DNA from 3 places in the Kitasatospora sp. NPDC058190 genome. Region 3 is predicted to be linked to each of the others. Evidence: riboswitches for the same ligand, from Rfam matches in the RefSeq annotation. Region 3 holds a riboswitch; each other region holds the start of a gene.
What was found. Region 3 has a riboswitch for cobalamin ahead of ACFVWU_RS36515 (ribonucleoside-diphosphate reductase subunit alpha). Riboswitches for the same ligand answer to the same signal wherever they lie in the genome.
Positions count from the first base shown of each region.

Region 1: another riboswitch for cobalamin. It lies ahead of ACFVWU_RS27235 (HoxN/HupN/NixA family nickel/cobalt transporter); the one in region 3 lies ahead of ACFVWU_RS36515 (ribonucleoside-diphosphate reductase subunit alpha).
Region 2: another riboswitch for cobalamin. It lies ahead of ACFVWU_RS11380 (cobalamin biosynthesis protein); the one in region 3 lies ahead of ACFVWU_RS36515 (ribonucleoside-diphosphate reductase subunit alpha).

Region 1 is NZ_JBHVVI010000066.1:42,603-47,817, forward strand. Features, by position in the region: gene ACFVWU_RS27230 (EamA family transporter) at 1-834, shown strand, start outside; gene ACFVWU_RS27235 (HoxN/HupN/NixA family nickel/cobalt transporter) at 843-1,952, opposite strand; cobalamin riboswitch at 1,984-2,177, opposite strand; gene ACFVWU_RS27240 (ArsR/SmtB family transcription factor) at 2,259-2,642, shown strand; gene ACFVWU_RS27245 (hypothetical protein) at 2,713-4,386, shown strand; gene ACFVWU_RS27250 (AAA family ATPase) at 4,383-5,215, opposite strand, start outside.
Region 2 is NZ_JBHVVI010000018.1:42,574-47,788, forward strand. Features, by position in the region: gene ACFVWU_RS11370 (alpha/beta hydrolase family protein) at 685-1,827, opposite strand; gene ACFVWU_RS11375 (helix-turn-helix domain-containing protein) at 1,943-2,635, opposite strand; cobalamin riboswitch at 2,842-2,985, shown strand; gene ACFVWU_RS11380 (cobalamin biosynthesis protein) at 3,084-4,046, shown strand; gene ACFVWU_RS11385 (cobyric acid synthase) at 4,043-5,215, shown strand, end outside.
Region 3 is NZ_JBHVVI010000118.1:16,862-22,076, forward strand. Features, by position in the region: gene ACFVWU_RS36515 (ribonucleoside-diphosphate reductase subunit alpha) at 1-1,941, opposite strand, end outside; cobalamin riboswitch at 2,131-2,273, opposite strand; gene ACFVWU_RS36520 (glycosyltransferase family 39 protein) at 2,336-4,078, opposite strand; gene ACFVWU_RS36525 (glycoside hydrolase family 26 protein) at 4,078-5,151, opposite strand; gene ACFVWU_RS36530 (glycosyltransferase family 2 protein) at 5,157-5,215, opposite strand, start outside.

The DNA of each region.
Region 1 (5,215 bases), on a different contig from region 3:
CTCTCCGCCAGCCTGCTCACCGGCCTGGGCGACTTCGGCGGCGGCGTCCTCACCCGCAGACTGCCCGCGCTCGCCGTCGTGGTCGCCTCCCAGACCGCGGCCACCGTCGTCCTCCTCCTCGCGGTCCTGGCCACCGGCGGCTGGGCGGACGCCTCCCCCGCCCTCTGGTACGCCGTCGCCGCCGGGGTGATCGGCCCGTTCGCGATGCTCGCCTTCTACCGGGCGCTCGCGCTCGGCCCGATGGGCGTGGTGTCCCCGCTGGCCACCGTCGGCGTCGTGGTGCCGGTCGGCGTCGGGCTGGCGCTCGGCGAGCGGCCCGGCCTCGGCCAGGTGGCCGGGATCGCGGTGGCCGTGGCCGGCGTGGTGCTGGCCGGCGGCCCCGAGCGCGGCGGGCCGTCCGCCGCCCGTACGGCCCTGCTGCTCACCCTGGCTGCCGCGTTCGGCTTCGGCGCCAACATGGTCCTGCTCGCCCAGGCCTCGGCCGGCGGCGGGTTGCTGCTCATGCTGTGCGTCCAGCGGCTCGTCAACGTCGCCGTCGGCGGCACCGCGCTGCTGTTCGGCCTGCGCGGTACCGACACCTCCGAGCTGCTGCCCGAGCTGCGTGCCCGGCTGCCCCTGCTCACCGCCGTCGGGCTGGCCGACGTCGCCGGCAACGCCACGTACGCGATGGCCTCGCACAGCGGCTCGGCGGCGGTGGCCGCCGTGCTCGCCTCGCTCTACCCCGTGGTCACCGCGCTGCTGGCGCGCGGAGTGCTCAAGGAGCGGCTGCGCCCGGTCCAGGTGGTCGGCGCCGGGCTCGCCGTCGCGGGCACGCTGCTGCTCGCGGCAGCGTGACCGACGGGCTACTTCGCGGGCGTCCAGCGCTTCTCGACCCCGGCCAGCTTCCAGTAGGCGATCGCGATCGCCCACACCACCACGAACAGCCCGGCGATCGCGTACCCGACGTTGTCCAGCGAGATGTCCGCGATGAACCCGGTGACCGGGTCGGTCAGGTCGAGCTTCTCGTGCAGCACCCCGACCAGCTCGATGGTGCCGATGATGAAGGCCACCGCGATCGACAGCCCGGTGATGGTCAGGTTGTAGTACACCTTGCGCACCGGGTTGGAGAACGCCCACTGGTACGCGAAGTTCATGAAGGTCCCGTCCAGGGTGTCGAACAGACTCATCCCCGCCGCGAACAGCAGCGGCAGGCAGACGATCGCGTACCAGGGCAGCCCGGCCGCCGCACCCGAGCCGGCCATCACCATCAGGGTGACCTCGGTCGCGGTGTCGAAGCCCAGGCCCAGCACCATGCCCACCGGGAACATCTGCCCGGGCCGGGTGATCGAGCGGGTCGCCCGGTTCAGCACCCGGGCCATGAGGCCGCGCGAGTTGAGGTGCTCCTCCAGCTGCGCCTCGTCGTACTTCCCGGCCCGCATCGAGCGGAACACCTTGAGGATGCCGAGCAGCGCCGCCAGGTTGAGCGCGCCGATCAGGTAGAGGAAGGCGCCGGAGGCCGTGGTGCCGACCAGCCCGAGCCACTTGTGGGTGGCCGAGTCGTCGTCCATCAGCGTGTTCGCCAGCTGGGCGCCGCCCGCCACCAGGGCGGCCATGATGACCACCATCGAGGAGTGCCCGAGGGCGAACCAGAACCCGACCGAGACCGGCCGCTTGCCGTCCGCCATCAGTTTGCGGGTGGTGTTGTCGATCACCGCGATGTGGTCGGCGTCGAAGGCGTGCCGCATGCCGAGGGTGTACGCGGTGATACCCAGGCCCACCCCGAAGACCTGGGTGCCGACGGCGTAGTTGTGCGGCGCGACCAGGAAGACGAGCGTCCCGAAGGCCACCACGTGCATGGCCAGGATCACCCCCATCAGCCCGGCCGTGCGGATGGTGTCCTCGCGCTTCCACCGGAAGGTGGGCAGGACGGAAGGGGCCGCCTCCGTAGGAGTGGCGGTTTCGGGCAGGGTCATCTTCGGATCACGCTCCAGCACCTCGTGGAATGACTTCGTGAGATGCCGTGGCCGGTCTCCTGGCTTACGGGACTTCCGGACCCGCCTTCCCAGGCGCACGAGGCGCCCAGTGGCACGTGGGTTCGGACAACTCTCCCCCGATCACAGTGGCGAGGGCCGCTCCGGACTGGGACCCCTGAGGGTCCGTCACCGGTCTTCCCGAGCACCACGGCGGGGAACACCGTAGGGCTCCGGCTGCACCCTCGCAAGGCTGCGCACCTGTGCAGGTGTCCAGGATCACAGGCCTCTGCCTGCAAGAATGTCCGCATGCATCTCGTACCGGCCGACCGCGCGGGCCACCGCACCATCGACGGCCACCGGGTCTGCGAGGCCATCGCCGCGATCGGCGACACCGCGCACGTCCGGTCCTGGGCCGAGCGGTTCTCCCTGCTCGCCGACCCCGGACGGCTCGCCCTGCTGCTCGCTCTGCACCGGGCCGGCCCGCTCGCCGTCACCGACCTGGCGGTTGCCACCGGCATGCGCGACCCCGCCGTCTCCCAGGCCCTGCGACTGCTGCGCACGGCGGGCGTGGTCACCGGGGACAAGGACGGACGCGTGGTGCGCTACCGGCTCGTGGACGACAGCATGCGCCCCCTCCTCGACGAGTGCGCCGCCGGAGAGCACCACGAACCCACCGCAGCGGCGGGCTGACCGACACTCGGGCCCGACCGTCTCTCGCGAGGGGCACCCCGGGAGCGGCCCGGATGAGTACGATCATGAGGTGCCGTCCCACCCCCACGTCTGGCCCGCCGACCGCTGGAACACCCGCCCGGTCAAGGCCCGCGTGCTGGCGGTCGCCCGCACCCTCACCTCGGCGACCCGGGTCCTGGACGTCCTCACCCTGCTGAACCAGGACGGCATCGAGCGGTACTTCACCGTCAACCCCGGCTCCGCCTTCGCCGACCGTGGCCTCACCGACTACCTGCGCGGCCTGCCCGGCTACACCGTGCTGGAGTGGGAGGACGCCGTCCGCCGCCGCTTCGACCTGGCCGTCGCCTGCGCCGTCCACGCCTCCATGCACCGGCTGGACGCCCACCTGGTCGTCCTCCCGCACGGTGCCGGCTACAACCGCCTGGTCACCGAGTCCACCGGCGACACGGTCAGCGCCGCGGGGCTGTCCCGCAACGAACTCACCCACCGGGGGCGGGTGTTCGTGGACGTCCTCGGTCTCTCCCACCCCGAGCAGCTGGACCGGCTGCGGGTCTCCTGCCCCGAGGCCCTGGACGTCGCCCGGGTCGTCGGCGACCCGTGCTTCGACCGGATCCTCGGCAGCGAACGCTCCCGGGACGCCTACCGCGCCGCACTCGGCGCCGTCGACGGCCGCCGGCTCGTCGTCGTCAACTCCACCTGGAGCGGGCACTCGTTACTCGGCCGCCGCCCCGACCTGCCCCGCCGTCTGGTCCGCCGGCTGCCCGCCGACGAGTACACGGTGGCCGTCGTGCTGCACCCCAACATCTGGAGCCGGCACGACCCCGAGGCGCTGCTCGACGACGCCCGCCGGATGGGCCTGCGGCTGATCCCGCCGCACCAGGGCTGGCAGGCCGCGCTGGTCGCCGCCGACTGCCTGATCGGCGACCACGGCTCGGTCTCCGTCTACGGCGCCGCCCTGGGCCGCCGCACCCTGCTGGTCGCCACCGGCGCCGCCGAACTCGACCCGCACTCCCCCAGCTACGCCTTCGGCCAGGCCGCGCCCGTCCTCGACCCGGACGGCGACCTCGCCGCCCAGCTCGAACAGGCCCTGGCCCGGGACCCGGCCGACCTCAGCGACATCACCGACCGCTCGCTCGCCCACCGCGGCGAATCCGCCCGGCTGCTGCGCCCGCTGCTCTACTCCTTCCTGGAGCGCCTGGACGAGCCCGAGGGCGAACCCGTCCTGCCGCCCTACCCCAAGCCCGTCCCGCGCCCCGGCGGCACCGACCGGCCCACCGCGTACGACGTCGAGGGCAAGAGCGAGGGGACGGAAGTCAGCCTGCGGCGCTACCCGTTCGACCCGAACGACCCCACCCCGCGCGGCTTCCACGCGCTCACCGACGACCACCCGGGCGACGCCCTGCGCTACACCGCCGAGGTCCTCGCCCGCACCGAGCCGCACGCCGAACACCCCGCCACCCACTGGCTCGCCGACACCGCCGTCGAACTCCCCGGCCTCGCCGTCGCGGTGGCCGCCCTCGGCCCGGCCCGCCACCTGCTCAGGCTGCACACCGGCCGGCTGCTGGAGGCCCTCGCCGAACGGGACTTCGGCCGTGCCGAGCCCGTCCTCGACCCGCTGCTGCTCGGCTCCGCCGTGGCCTCCTGGCTCGCCGACGGCGGCGACCCGGCCGGCCTGCCCGAACACGGCCTCACCGTCCGCACCGGCGAGCACCGCACCCGGGTGTCCTTCCGGACCGGTCCTTAAGGCCGCAGCTCCCGCAGCTCCCGCAGCCGGGCGCGGCTGCGCTCCGCCAGCTCGGGGTCGTCCAGCTCCTCGGCCAGGGCCACCAGCAGGGTGTGGGCCTGGGCCTCCTTGGGGTGCTGCTTGCGCTCCCCGGCCCGGCGGGCGCAGTCACCCGCGGCCGCGACGGCGAGGTCGAGCCGCCCGAGCGCGCGGTGAGCCCGGGCTCGGACCAGCGGCAGCTTCATCAGCATGTCGTGGTCCGCGGTGGCCTCGGCCCGCGCGGCGGCCTCGGCCAGCACGGTCAGCGCCTGCTCCGGGCGGCCGTCCGCGATCAGCGCCTGCGCCAGGTTGTAGCTCTGCACGATCTCGCCGTGGTCGTCGCCCCGGTTCTCCGCCAGGGCCCGGGTGAACCGGTCCACCGCCTCGCCCGGGCGGCCGTCGGCCAGGCAGAGCAGGCCGTCCGTCTCGAGCAGCACCCCCACCACCCGGCGCTCGGCCACCAGCGGCAGCTGCGCCGCGGCGAGCGCCAACTGCTCGGCGGCCGGCCCGTACTCCTTGCGCTCGTAGTGGGCGCGGGCGAGCTGGTTGCGCATCCGGACCACGGCGTCCGGCTGGTTGTCCCACTGGGCCGACTCGACGCCGAGCCGGTGGGTGGCGATCCAGTCCTGGTAGAGCTTGCGGCCGTGGTAGAGCGGCCACAGCGACTCACAGAGCCGCCACACCTCGCCGTGCCAGCGCTGCTCGGCCGCCGCCTCCACCACCGCGCGCAGATTGGCCCGCTCGGCGTGCAGCCACTCCAGCGCCGCCGCTCCGGAGGCGAAGCCGGACAGCCCCTCGCCGCCGGCCTCCT
Region 2 (5,215 bases), on a different contig from region 3:
ACCCGGCCCCGCCCTGGCGCCGGCGCGGGCCCTCGTCGCCGGGGTACACCGGCCCCGCCCGGCCTGCCACCGGAGGGCCGGTGGGGTGTACCGGGGAGACGGGTCACCGTCGCACCGGTACCGATCGTCGGCGGGAGCGGGGCATCACGGTCGCGCGGGTTCCGAGACGTCACGTCGAGCAGTCTTCCCCTTGTACCGGCCTTCTGTCACATCCGGTTGTCCGTACGACCGGGAGACCGTGGACGGCACCTCCGCAAGATCGGGCAACAGTGGCAAACCGCCTGGCCGGAAACGTGTGGCGGGACCATGCCAGGGTTGCGGCCGGGCGTCGCGGTGCCCGTCCGGCCGGTCACGCTGCGTGTCGGACGGGGGTGTGCGGAGGCGCGGTGGGTGGGGATCCGGCCAGGCGGCACGTGCCTGGGGACGGGGGTTTCGGCACGGGAAGTCGGCCGGGCCGACTTCTGGTGCGCGGGCGGGAGCCGTGCCGGGGGCGCGATCCGGACAGCGAATCGAACGGGGGTCACGCGGACGGCGGGGCGCAGCCGCGGCCGCCCCGGGCCGGTGGTGCGTCCCGGGGCGGCGACGGGCGGTCAGGGGGCTGTCGCGGGGGGGGGGGGGGAAGTCGGATGGGTCGACGCTCGCCCGCAGGGCCAAATTTGGCCCCCGAAGCCGGGGCGGGCGCCGTCAGAGCAGGGGGGTGAGCCAGCGGCGGAGGAGTTCGGTGTAGTGGTCGGGGGCGGAGTTCCACAGGGCGGCGTGGTCGGCGCCCGGGAAGGTCTGCAGGTTGACCACGTCCGGCCGGGCGGCCGCGAGGCGCTGGGCGGCACCGAACGGGGCTGTCCGGTCGCTGGGACTGTGCAGCACCAGCGTGGGGACGTGCAGGTCCGCGCCCTCGGCGAGCCGCGCGAAGTCGGCGAGGTCGACGCCGGTGCGGCCCTCGGCGGCCAGGGCGCCCAGCTCGGCGGCGACGCCCGTGAAGCCGGCCCGGGCGGCGTCGCGGCGGGCGGAGGCGGGCAGGTCGAGGACGGGCGAGTCGAGGATCAGCCCGCTGATGGTGGGCGCCCACGCGGAGCGGGCCGCCGCGTGCAGGACCGTGGTGGCGCCCGACGACCAGCCGTACAGGATCACCCGGCCCGCGCCGTGGTCGAGCGCCAGCCGTATCGCCGACTCGACGTCGCGCCACTCGGTCGCGCCGAAGTGGCTCAACCCGTCCGGGGAGGCGGGGGCGCCCGCGTCGCCGCGGTAGGTGACGGCGAGGACGGGCAGGCCGAGGCGGTCGAGGACGGGCAGGACCGGGAGGGTCTGCTGGCGGTCGGCCTCGGTGCCGTGGACGAGGATCACCCAGGTGCCGCGCTTGCCGTCGAGGTGCCAGGCCGGGAGGGCACCCAGCTCGCCGTCGGCGCTGGTGTCGCTGAAGGCCAGGCCGAGCGCCTCGGTGGGGTCGCCGAGCAGCACGCGGGGGGTGAAGTGCACCTCGGTGCCGGGCGTGAGGGTGCCCCGGTCGGCGCGGACGAGCCGCCGGGTGACGCCCTGCTCGTCGCTGTGCAGGATCTCCTCGACCACCGCGTGCCCGCCGCCCTCCCACTCGACGGCCCAGCGGCCGCGCCGCAGGCTCTCGGGGCGGCGGGTGAAGGTGACCCGGCCGGCGGCGAGGCTCTGCACGAGGATGGGCCCGGACTCCCGCACGGCCGCCCCCGCACCCGGCCCCGCCGCCGGCCCCGCGCCCGGACGGACCACCCGCTCGGAGGCCCGGCGGCCGATCACCAGGACGACGGCCCCGGCCCCGACGACGGCGGCCGCCACGACCGCTGCGGTTCGCCAACGCATATCGTTCCCCGCTCTGCTCCACGGACCGGACGGTGTTCGTACACCAGTTCACCGGGGTCGCGCACCCCCGGCCACCGGACTAGGCCGTCCGGGGGATGGGGGAGGAAGGGGAGCGTCAGACCGGAACGGCCGTCGGCTGGGCCGCGAGCAGCTGCCAGAACCGGGGGGTGAGCGGCGGGGCGGGGGTGCGGGGCACGCTGGGGGTGCCCCAGTGGGTGGGGACGTGGTGTTCCTGGTGGAGGACGGGGAGGACGGCCGCGAGGTCCGGCTCGGGGACGGGGACGAGGCGGGCGAGGGCGCGGAGCTGGGGCTGCCAGCGGCCGGCGACGCACTGGCGCAGCAGCCGGTCCAGGGCCTCGGCGCGGCCGGTGGCCTCGACCAGCTCGGTCAGCCGCAGGCCGAGGACCTGGGCGAGGGCGTGGGTCTGGTCCGGGTCGCCGTCCCAGTGGCCGGTCAGTTCGGCCTCCCGGTAGGCGGGCAGGGACATGCCGACGCGTTCGGCCACGGCCTCCTGGCCGAGTTCGCGGGCGATGCGGTGGTCCCGCAGACGCGTCGGGCGGGCGCCCATCAGGTCGGCGGCGGGACACCAGAGGACGCGGGCAAGGGCGATGAGCTCGGCCTCGCCGGGCCGCAGGTCGCCGTTCTCCCAGGCGAGGACGTGGCCGAACAGCAGCCGTACGCCGTGGGCGGCCATGCCCTCGGCGACCTGTTCGGGGGTCAGGCCGAGGCCGACCCGGTGGGCGCGTGCGGCCTCGGGCGAGAACGGCACCGGGGGCGGGGCGGCGGCGGGGGTCTTTCTGCGGCGCATGGCACCGAACGGTAGGCGCGGCCCTCGGCGCGCCCCCAGCCCCAGAACGCACGAAGCGGGACTGACGGGCCATCCGCCGCGCTGGGCGATCGCACAGTGACGACACCCGGCCGCCGGGTGGCCGCCGTGTGACCAACCCCTCCGTGACCTCGGTTGACGCGTGGATCGGCCGCGTGATGGGATCCTTGCGCCAAACGGAGGCATGGAGAGGAAGCCGGTGCGAGTCCGGCGCGGTCCCGCCACTGTCACCGGGGAGCACGCTCGGAAGGTGCCACGGCGGGCCGTCAGTCATTGCTGGCAGGCTGCTGGAAGGCTCCGGGGGTGCGTCCGACCCGGAAGCCAGGAGACTCTCGCCCCCGGTACGTCGATCCAGGGCGCGGACCCTGAGTGAGGACACGCACGCGATGCAGCCTGCCCCGCCCCGTCGGACCCCGAGCTGCCCACCGCCGTGCGCCCGCTGACCCGCGCCGCCGCCTTCGCGCTGGGCGCCGTCGCGGGCTACGCCGTCGACGCCCGCTTCGCCGACCCCCGCCGCGGCCACCCCGTCGCGCTCTTCGGCAACGCCGCGACCCGCCTCGAACGGCGCCTGTGGCGCGACGACCGCACGGCCGGGACGGCGTACACGGCGCTGTGCGTGGGCACGGTAGCGGCCGGCGCGCTGGCCCTGGACCGTACGGTGGGCCGCCGTCCGCTGGGGCGGGCGGCACTGGCCGCGGCGGCGACCTGGACGGTGCTCGGCGGCACCTCGCTGACCCGGGAGGCGCGCACCATCGGCCGCTCCCTCGCCGCGGGCGATCTGACGGCCGCCCGGGAACGGCTGCCGCACCTGTGCGGGCGGGACCCGAGCGCGCTGGACGGACAGCAGATCGCCCGGGCCGTGGTCGAGTCGGTGGCCGAGAACACCGCCGACGCCGTGGTGAACGCGCTGACCTGGGGCGCCCTGGCGGGCACGCCGGGCCTGCTGGCCTTCCGCGCGGTGAACACCCTGGACGCGATGGTGGGCCACCGCTCGCCCCGCTACGCCCGCTTCGGCTGGGCCTCGGCCCGGCTGGACGACGTGGCCGGCTGGCCGGGCGCCCGGCTCACCGCGCTGCTGACGGTGGCCGCCGCACCCGAGCCCCGGACCGCCTGGCGGGTCTGGCGGCGGGACGGCTCCGCGCACCCGAGCCCGAACGCGGGCCAGGCCGAGTCGGCCTTCGCCGGCGCGGTGGGCGTCCGGCTGGGCGGAACGCTCGACTACGGGCACAGGGTGGAGCACCGGCCGGTGCTGGGCGCGGAGTTGCGGCCGGTGACGGTGGACGACATCGAGCGGGCCTGCACGCTGTCCCGGCGGGTGGGCGCGCTGGCGCTGGGTACGACGGTCGCGGGGCACGTCCTGCTGCGGCTCCTGATGAAGAGGGGTGGGGCATGACGAACGCGCTGCTGGTCGCCGGGACGACCTCGGACGCGGGCAAGAGCGTGGTGACGGCCGGGATCTGCCGCTGGCTGGCCCGCCAGGGCGTGCGGGTCGCGCCGTTCAAGGCGCAGAACATGTCGCTGAACTCCTTCGTCACCGCCGACGGCGCCGAGATCGGCCGCGCCCAGGCGATGCAGGCCCAGGCCGCGCGGGTGGAGCCGGAGGCGGCGATGAACCCGGTGCTGCTCAAGCCCGGTGCGGACGGCCGCAGCCAGGTGGTGCTGCTCGGCAGGCCGGTGGCCGAGGTGGGCGCGCTGGACTACCGGGAGCGCAAGCCCGTCCTACTGGAACGCTCCCTGGAGTGCCTGGCGGACCTGCGCCGCCGCTTCGACGTGGTGGTCTGCGAGGGCGCCGGCTCGCCCGCCGAGATCAACCTGCGCGACCGGGACATCGCCAACATGGGCCTGGCCGCGGCCGCCGGACTGCCCGTCGTGGTGGTCGGCGACATCGACCGCGGCGGGGTCTTCGCCGCGATGTACGGGACGCTGGCGCTGCTGTCGGCCGAGGACCAGCGGCACGTGGCGGGCTGGTTCGTCAACAAGTTCCGCGGCGACGCGAGGCTGCTGGCGCCCGGGCTGGAGATGCTGCACGAGCTGACCGGCCGTCCGGTGCTGGGCACGCTGCCGATGCTGCCGGGCCTGTGGCTGGACGCCGAGGACTCGCTCGACCTGTCGACGGTGGTGGACCGGGTCGACGGCCGCGGGCCGCTCGGGGCGGACGTGCTGCGGGTGGCTGTGGTGCGCTTCCCCCGGCTGTCCAACTTCACCGACGTGGACGCGCTGGCGCAGGAGCCGGGCGTGCTGGTGCGCTGGGCGACCCGGCCGGAGGAGCTGGCCGACGCCGACCTGGTGGTGCTGCCCGGCACCCGGGCCACCGTGGCGGACCTCGCCTGGCTGCGCGAACGCGGCCTGGAGCCGGCGCTGAAGGCACGGGCGGCGGCCGGGCTGCCGATCCTCGGGGTCTGCGGCGGCTACCAGATGCTGGCGCGCTCGATCGACGACGAGGTGGAGTCCAAGGCGGGCGTCGTCGACGCGCTCGGGCTGCTGCCGACGCGGGTGCGCTTCGGCGCCGAGAAGGTGCTGGCGCGGCCGGTCGGCGAGGCGTACGGACAGCGGGTCGAGGGC
Region 3 (5,215 bases):
GAGGAACTCGCCGGAGAGCGTCTCGCGCTTGAACAGGTTGGACACCTGCGGCTCGATGCACTCGTACACGCCGGCGATGGACGCGATGGTCGCGGTCGGGGCGATCGCGAGCAGCAGCGAGTTGCGCAGGCCGGTCTCGGCGATGCGGGCGCGCAGCGCCGTCCAGCGGTCGGCCCACTGCGGGGCGGCGCTCGGGAAGTGGTCGATGTGCAGCTCGCCGCGGGCGGCGCGGGTCTCGCCGTAGGCCTCGTGGCGGCCCAGCTGCTCGGCCAGGTCGGCGGAGCGCTCGTAGGCGGTGAGCATGATGCGCTCGGCGATGAGCGTGGACAGCTGCTTCGCCTCGGCCGAGTCGAAGTCGATCCGCAGCTTGAAGAAGACGTCCTGCAGGCCCATCACGCCGAGGCCCACCGGGCGCCAGCGGGAGTTGGACGTCCCGGCCTCGGTCGTCGGGTAGAAGTTGATGTCCACCACGCGGTCGAGGAAGGTGACGGCCGTACGAACGGTGGCGTCGAGGCGCTCCCAGTCCATGGCGCCCAGCAGGTCCTCGACCGAGGCCCCGTCCGCCACGTGCGCGCCGAGGTTGACCGACCCCAGGTTGCAGACGGCGGTCTCGGAGTCGTCCGTGACCTCCAGGATCTCGGTGCACAGGTTGGAGGAGTGCACCGTGCGGCCCGGCAGCGCGGTCTGGTTGGCGGCGCGGTTGGAGGCGTCCTTGAAGGTCATCCAGCCGTTGCCGGTCTGCGCCAGGGTGCGCATCATGCGGGCGTACAGGGTCTGCGCCGGGATGGTGCGGACGGCCTTGCCGGCCTGCTCGGCCTTGCGGTACGCCTCGTCGAAGTCGGCCCCCCACAGGTCGACCAGCTCGGGCACGTCGGCGGGAGAGAACAGCGACCAGTCGGCGTTGGCGTTGACCCGGCGCATGAACTCGTCCGGGATCCAGTGCGCCAGGTTGAGGTTGTGGGTGCGGCGCGCCTCCTCACCGGTGTTGTCGCGCAGCTCCAGGAACTCCTCGATGTCGGCGTGCCAGGTCTCCAGGTAGACGCAGGCCGCGCCCTTGCGGCGGCCGCCCTGGTTGACCGCGGCGACCGAGGAGTCGAGGGTGCGCAGGAACGGGACGATGCCGTTGGACTTGCCGTTGGTGCCGCGGATCAGGCTGCCGCGCGAGCGGATGCGCGAGTAGGACAGGCCGATGCCGCCGGCGTGCTTGGACAGTCGGGCGATCTGCGCGTAGCGGTTGTAGATCGAGTCCAGGTTGTCCAGCGGGGAGTCGAGCAGGTAGCAGCTCGACATCTGCGGGTGCCGGGTGCCGGAGTTGAAGAGCGTCGGCGAGGAGGTCAGGTACTCCAGGCGGCTCATCAGGCCGTACAGCTCGGCCACCTCGCGCACCGACTGCTCGGAGTCGCTGACCGCCAGGCCGCAGGCGACGCGGAGCAGGAAGTGCTGCGGGGTCTCGATCACCTTGCGGGTGATCGGGTGGCGCAGCAGGTAGCGGGACTGCACGGTGCGCAGGCCGAAGTACTCGAAGCGGTCGTCGCCGGCGGTGTCGATCAGCGCGTCCAGGGCGGCGGCGTGCTTGGCGACGAAGGCCGCGGTGGTGTCGCCGATCAGGCCCTCGGTGTGGCCGACGGCGATCGAGGCGGCGAAGGAGACCGCGCCCTGGCTGTTCGCCTCGTCGACGATCTCCAGGGCGAGCAGGCGGGCCGCCAGCTTCGAGTACTGGGGGTCCTCGGCGATCATCGACGCGGCGGCGTCCACGGCCAGCCCGCGCAGCTCGGCGAAGTCCGAGCCGGCGTGGCGGCCGCGCAGCGCGGCGGCGGCGACATGGCCGGGGTCCACCTCGGTGAGGTCGGCGCTGCGGTCGGTGAGAAGCCGCAGCAGCGCGCCGCCCGGGTCGGAGACCGTCGGGTCGGTGAAGGCGGTACCGGAGCCCTGGGCGGGCAGGGTGGCTGAGGCAGCGGTGGTCAAGGCGCTCTCTCCTGGCGGCGATCGGCGGCGGTGATCGAGTGGCACCGGACCGATCTGGGCAGGGGAGCACGGCGCGAACGCAAAGGCGCCGCGCGACGGTGTCTCCCCGGCCCGCCCGCGAGGCCCGGAGGTGTACTGCTGGTGCTGGCGCGGCCTCTGCGGGAGGGCCGTGGGCACGCCGTCGGCAGGTACTCGGACTCGCGGACACGGCTGCTGGAGCCGCCCGCACACCGCTGCGGGGCAGTCCCGGATTCCCACCGGGTTCCCCTGCATCGACAGCAGGACGAGCATACATGTAGTGCCGAGGGGCTGAGGCGGCACCATATGTTGTGCCTGTCGTGTCGCGGGCGCCGGCGGTTCCGGCGGGCTGTCAGTGCTTCAGGTACACCTTGTACGTGCTCGAATCACCGGTCGGGGAGGTGAACTGGGCGATCAGCCGGTACTGCCCGCTGGCGGTCAGGGCGGCGCTCAGGGCCCGGTCGGTGGCCTCCGGGGCGGTGCTGTCGAGGACGACCATGGTGAACCAGCCGTCCCGGATCGCGGCCGTGCTGCCGTCCGCGCCGTGGTGCTGCACCCCGGCGCCGTCGCGGTAGTCCGTCCCGGCCCGCGCCGAGACCCACTGCTCGGGTTTGCTGACGCTGCCCAGGTAGTACTCGGCGAGGCCGTCGACCTCGGTGAGGTAGTGGCCCTGGGGGACGGCGTGCGCCCGGAGGACGGCCAGCAGACGGCCGGAGTCGGGCCCGTTCTGGTAGCGCAGGGCGGACTGTTCCATGCCGAGGGCCAGCAACGCGACCCAGACCAGGATGCCCAGCTGGGGGTGGCGGAAGTGGGCGCCGATCAGCCGGGTGAGGCCGATCCCCGCGAGCGGGGCGGCGAGCAGCATGCCGTAGCCGAGGTGGCGGAACAGCGCCCCGGAGGTGCCGGTCCACAGGTGGACGGCCGGGACCAGCAGCGCGGTGGCGGTCAGCACGGTGCCGAGCAGGACGCGCTGGCCGCGGGTGGTGGCGACGCCGTCGTTCTCGGGCGACTCGTGTTCGTGCATCTGCTCGCGGCGGGTGTACGCGACCGTGCCGGCTACCGCGAGGACGGTGAACAGGCCGCCCCACTGGACGGTGCCGAGCAGGATGGAGCCGGTCGAGCCGGGGGCGTTGCCGTGCGAGGGGGACCAGTGGGCGACCTTCCCCAGCAGGCCGTAGGGCAGCAGGAGGAGGGCGGTGCCGAGGGCCAGCAGGAGGGCGCGCAGGGCGGCCGGGCCGGGCCGGCGGTGGGGCCAGGCGCAGGCCAGGGCCAGCAGGACCAGGGCGGGGACGGCGAAGGCCGCCGAGTAGGCGACGGCGCAGGCCAGTGCCGCGGCCGGGGCGGCCAGCAGGACCAGGGCCGGGGAGCGCCGGGCGGTGAACACCGTGGTCCAGGCCGCGAGGGCGACCAGCAGGACGGCGAGGGACTCGGGGGCGCCGTAGAAGCCGACCACGACGGTGGACTGCAGGACGGCGTAGGCGGCTATGCCGCAGATGGCGACCCGCTCGTTGAAGAGCCGTCGGGTCAGCGAGTACAGCAGCACCGTGGTGAGCAGCGCGAAGCCGAGGCTGAGCAGCCGGGTGCCCCAGATGCCGCCGGCGTTCGCGGCGGCGCCGGCCAGCGGCGGGTACAGCCAGGGCGAGCCGGGGACGCGGTCGAGCAGGTCGGTGGTGACCGGGGTGCCGTGCAGGAGGTGGGCGAGCTGCTGGCGGCCGGCGACCATGGTGGTGGCCTCGTCGGGGTGCGCGGCGGCGAGCAGGCGCAGGGAGAGCGCGGCCTGGACGCCCAGGACGGCGCCGAGCAGGCCGCGGGCGATCCAGCGGCGCCGGGGGCTGGAGGCCGGGTCCCAGCCGATCGCGGGGACCTGCGGGATGGTGTACGGAGCCAGCTCGACGGCATCGGGGTTGTCCACGGTCACGGCCACGGCCACGGGCGCGGCGGTGGCGGTGGCGGTGGCGGCGGTGGTGGTGGCCGCCGGGGCCCGGCGGGGCGCGGGCACGTCCGCCTCCGGCGCCTCGGTGGCGGGGATCCTCGCGGCGGGGGTCTTCGCGGCAGGGGTCTTCGGGGCGGGGGAGAACTCGGGCTCTGTACTCATCATGGGTTCCGGATGTCGAAGCCGTAGCGGGGGGCGGACACGTGCCGCTTGAAGGCGGAGAGGGTGTCCGGAACGGTCTCGACCCGCCAGTCCGCCCGCTTGATCATGTTGAACCAGATGAAGCCGACGATGTCGTCGTGCGCCTCCATCCCGGAGAACAGCTGGTCGACGAACGCGTGCTGGTTCCTGCCCTGCTCGGCGGCGGTCTCGCTGATGAAGAAGGGCTTCTTGCAGAAGGTGCGGATCTCGGCCATGGTCGAGCCGTACAGGCTCTCGAAGGTCTTGGGGCCGTCGTTGGTGAAGTAGCCGGTCATGCCGGCCCAGTCGACGTAGTCGTCGCCGGGGTAGTACGGCGCGAGGCGGGTGTCGGGCGCGGGGACGGTGATGTTGGGGCTCCAGACCCAGATCACGTTGGTCGCGCCGGCCTGGTCGAAGATGTCGTGGACGTGGCGCCAGGCCGCGACGAAGTCCTGGGCGCTGGCGGTCTTGCGGCCCCACGGGTACCAGTCGCCGTTCATCTCGTGCGCGATGCTGATGGCGATGGGCAGGTTGAGCTTGGCGACCGCCTTGGCCACGCCGCGCACGTAGTCGTCGGTGTCGCCGGCCGCGATCGAGGCGAGCGAGTGGTCGTACGGCTCCCAGGCCATGAAGGGCAGTGCCCCGGCCTCGTTGATCCGGCGCACGCCGGCGGTGTCGAAGCCGCCCTTCCAGTGGGCGTAGTACTCCAGGACGTTGGGCTGCTTGCCGACCGCGGAGGTGTAGTCGGGCAGCGCGTCCATCGAGGCGGGCACGCCGGTCAGGGCGGCGCCGAGGTACTTGTGGCCCGGCCTGAGCAGCGGGGTGATGTCGTACGGGACGCCGGTGGGCAGGGCCTTGGGCTTGGCGGGGGCGCTCCGGGCGGGCGCGCCGGGACCGCCGGCGGTGGCGGTCGGCGCGGGCTGGGCGAGGTTCTCCTGCAGCGCGAAGCCCGGGTCCGCGGGGCCGCAGCCGGTGGCGAGCAGCAGGGCGGCGGTCAGCAGCGGGAGCGCCAGCCGACGACGGGGCAGGCCGGCCCGTCGGGGGTGGGCGGACATGGTGATCACACTGCTTCCGTGGGGCGCGGCTGGACGAGGACCCGACCGACGATGGTGGCGTAGA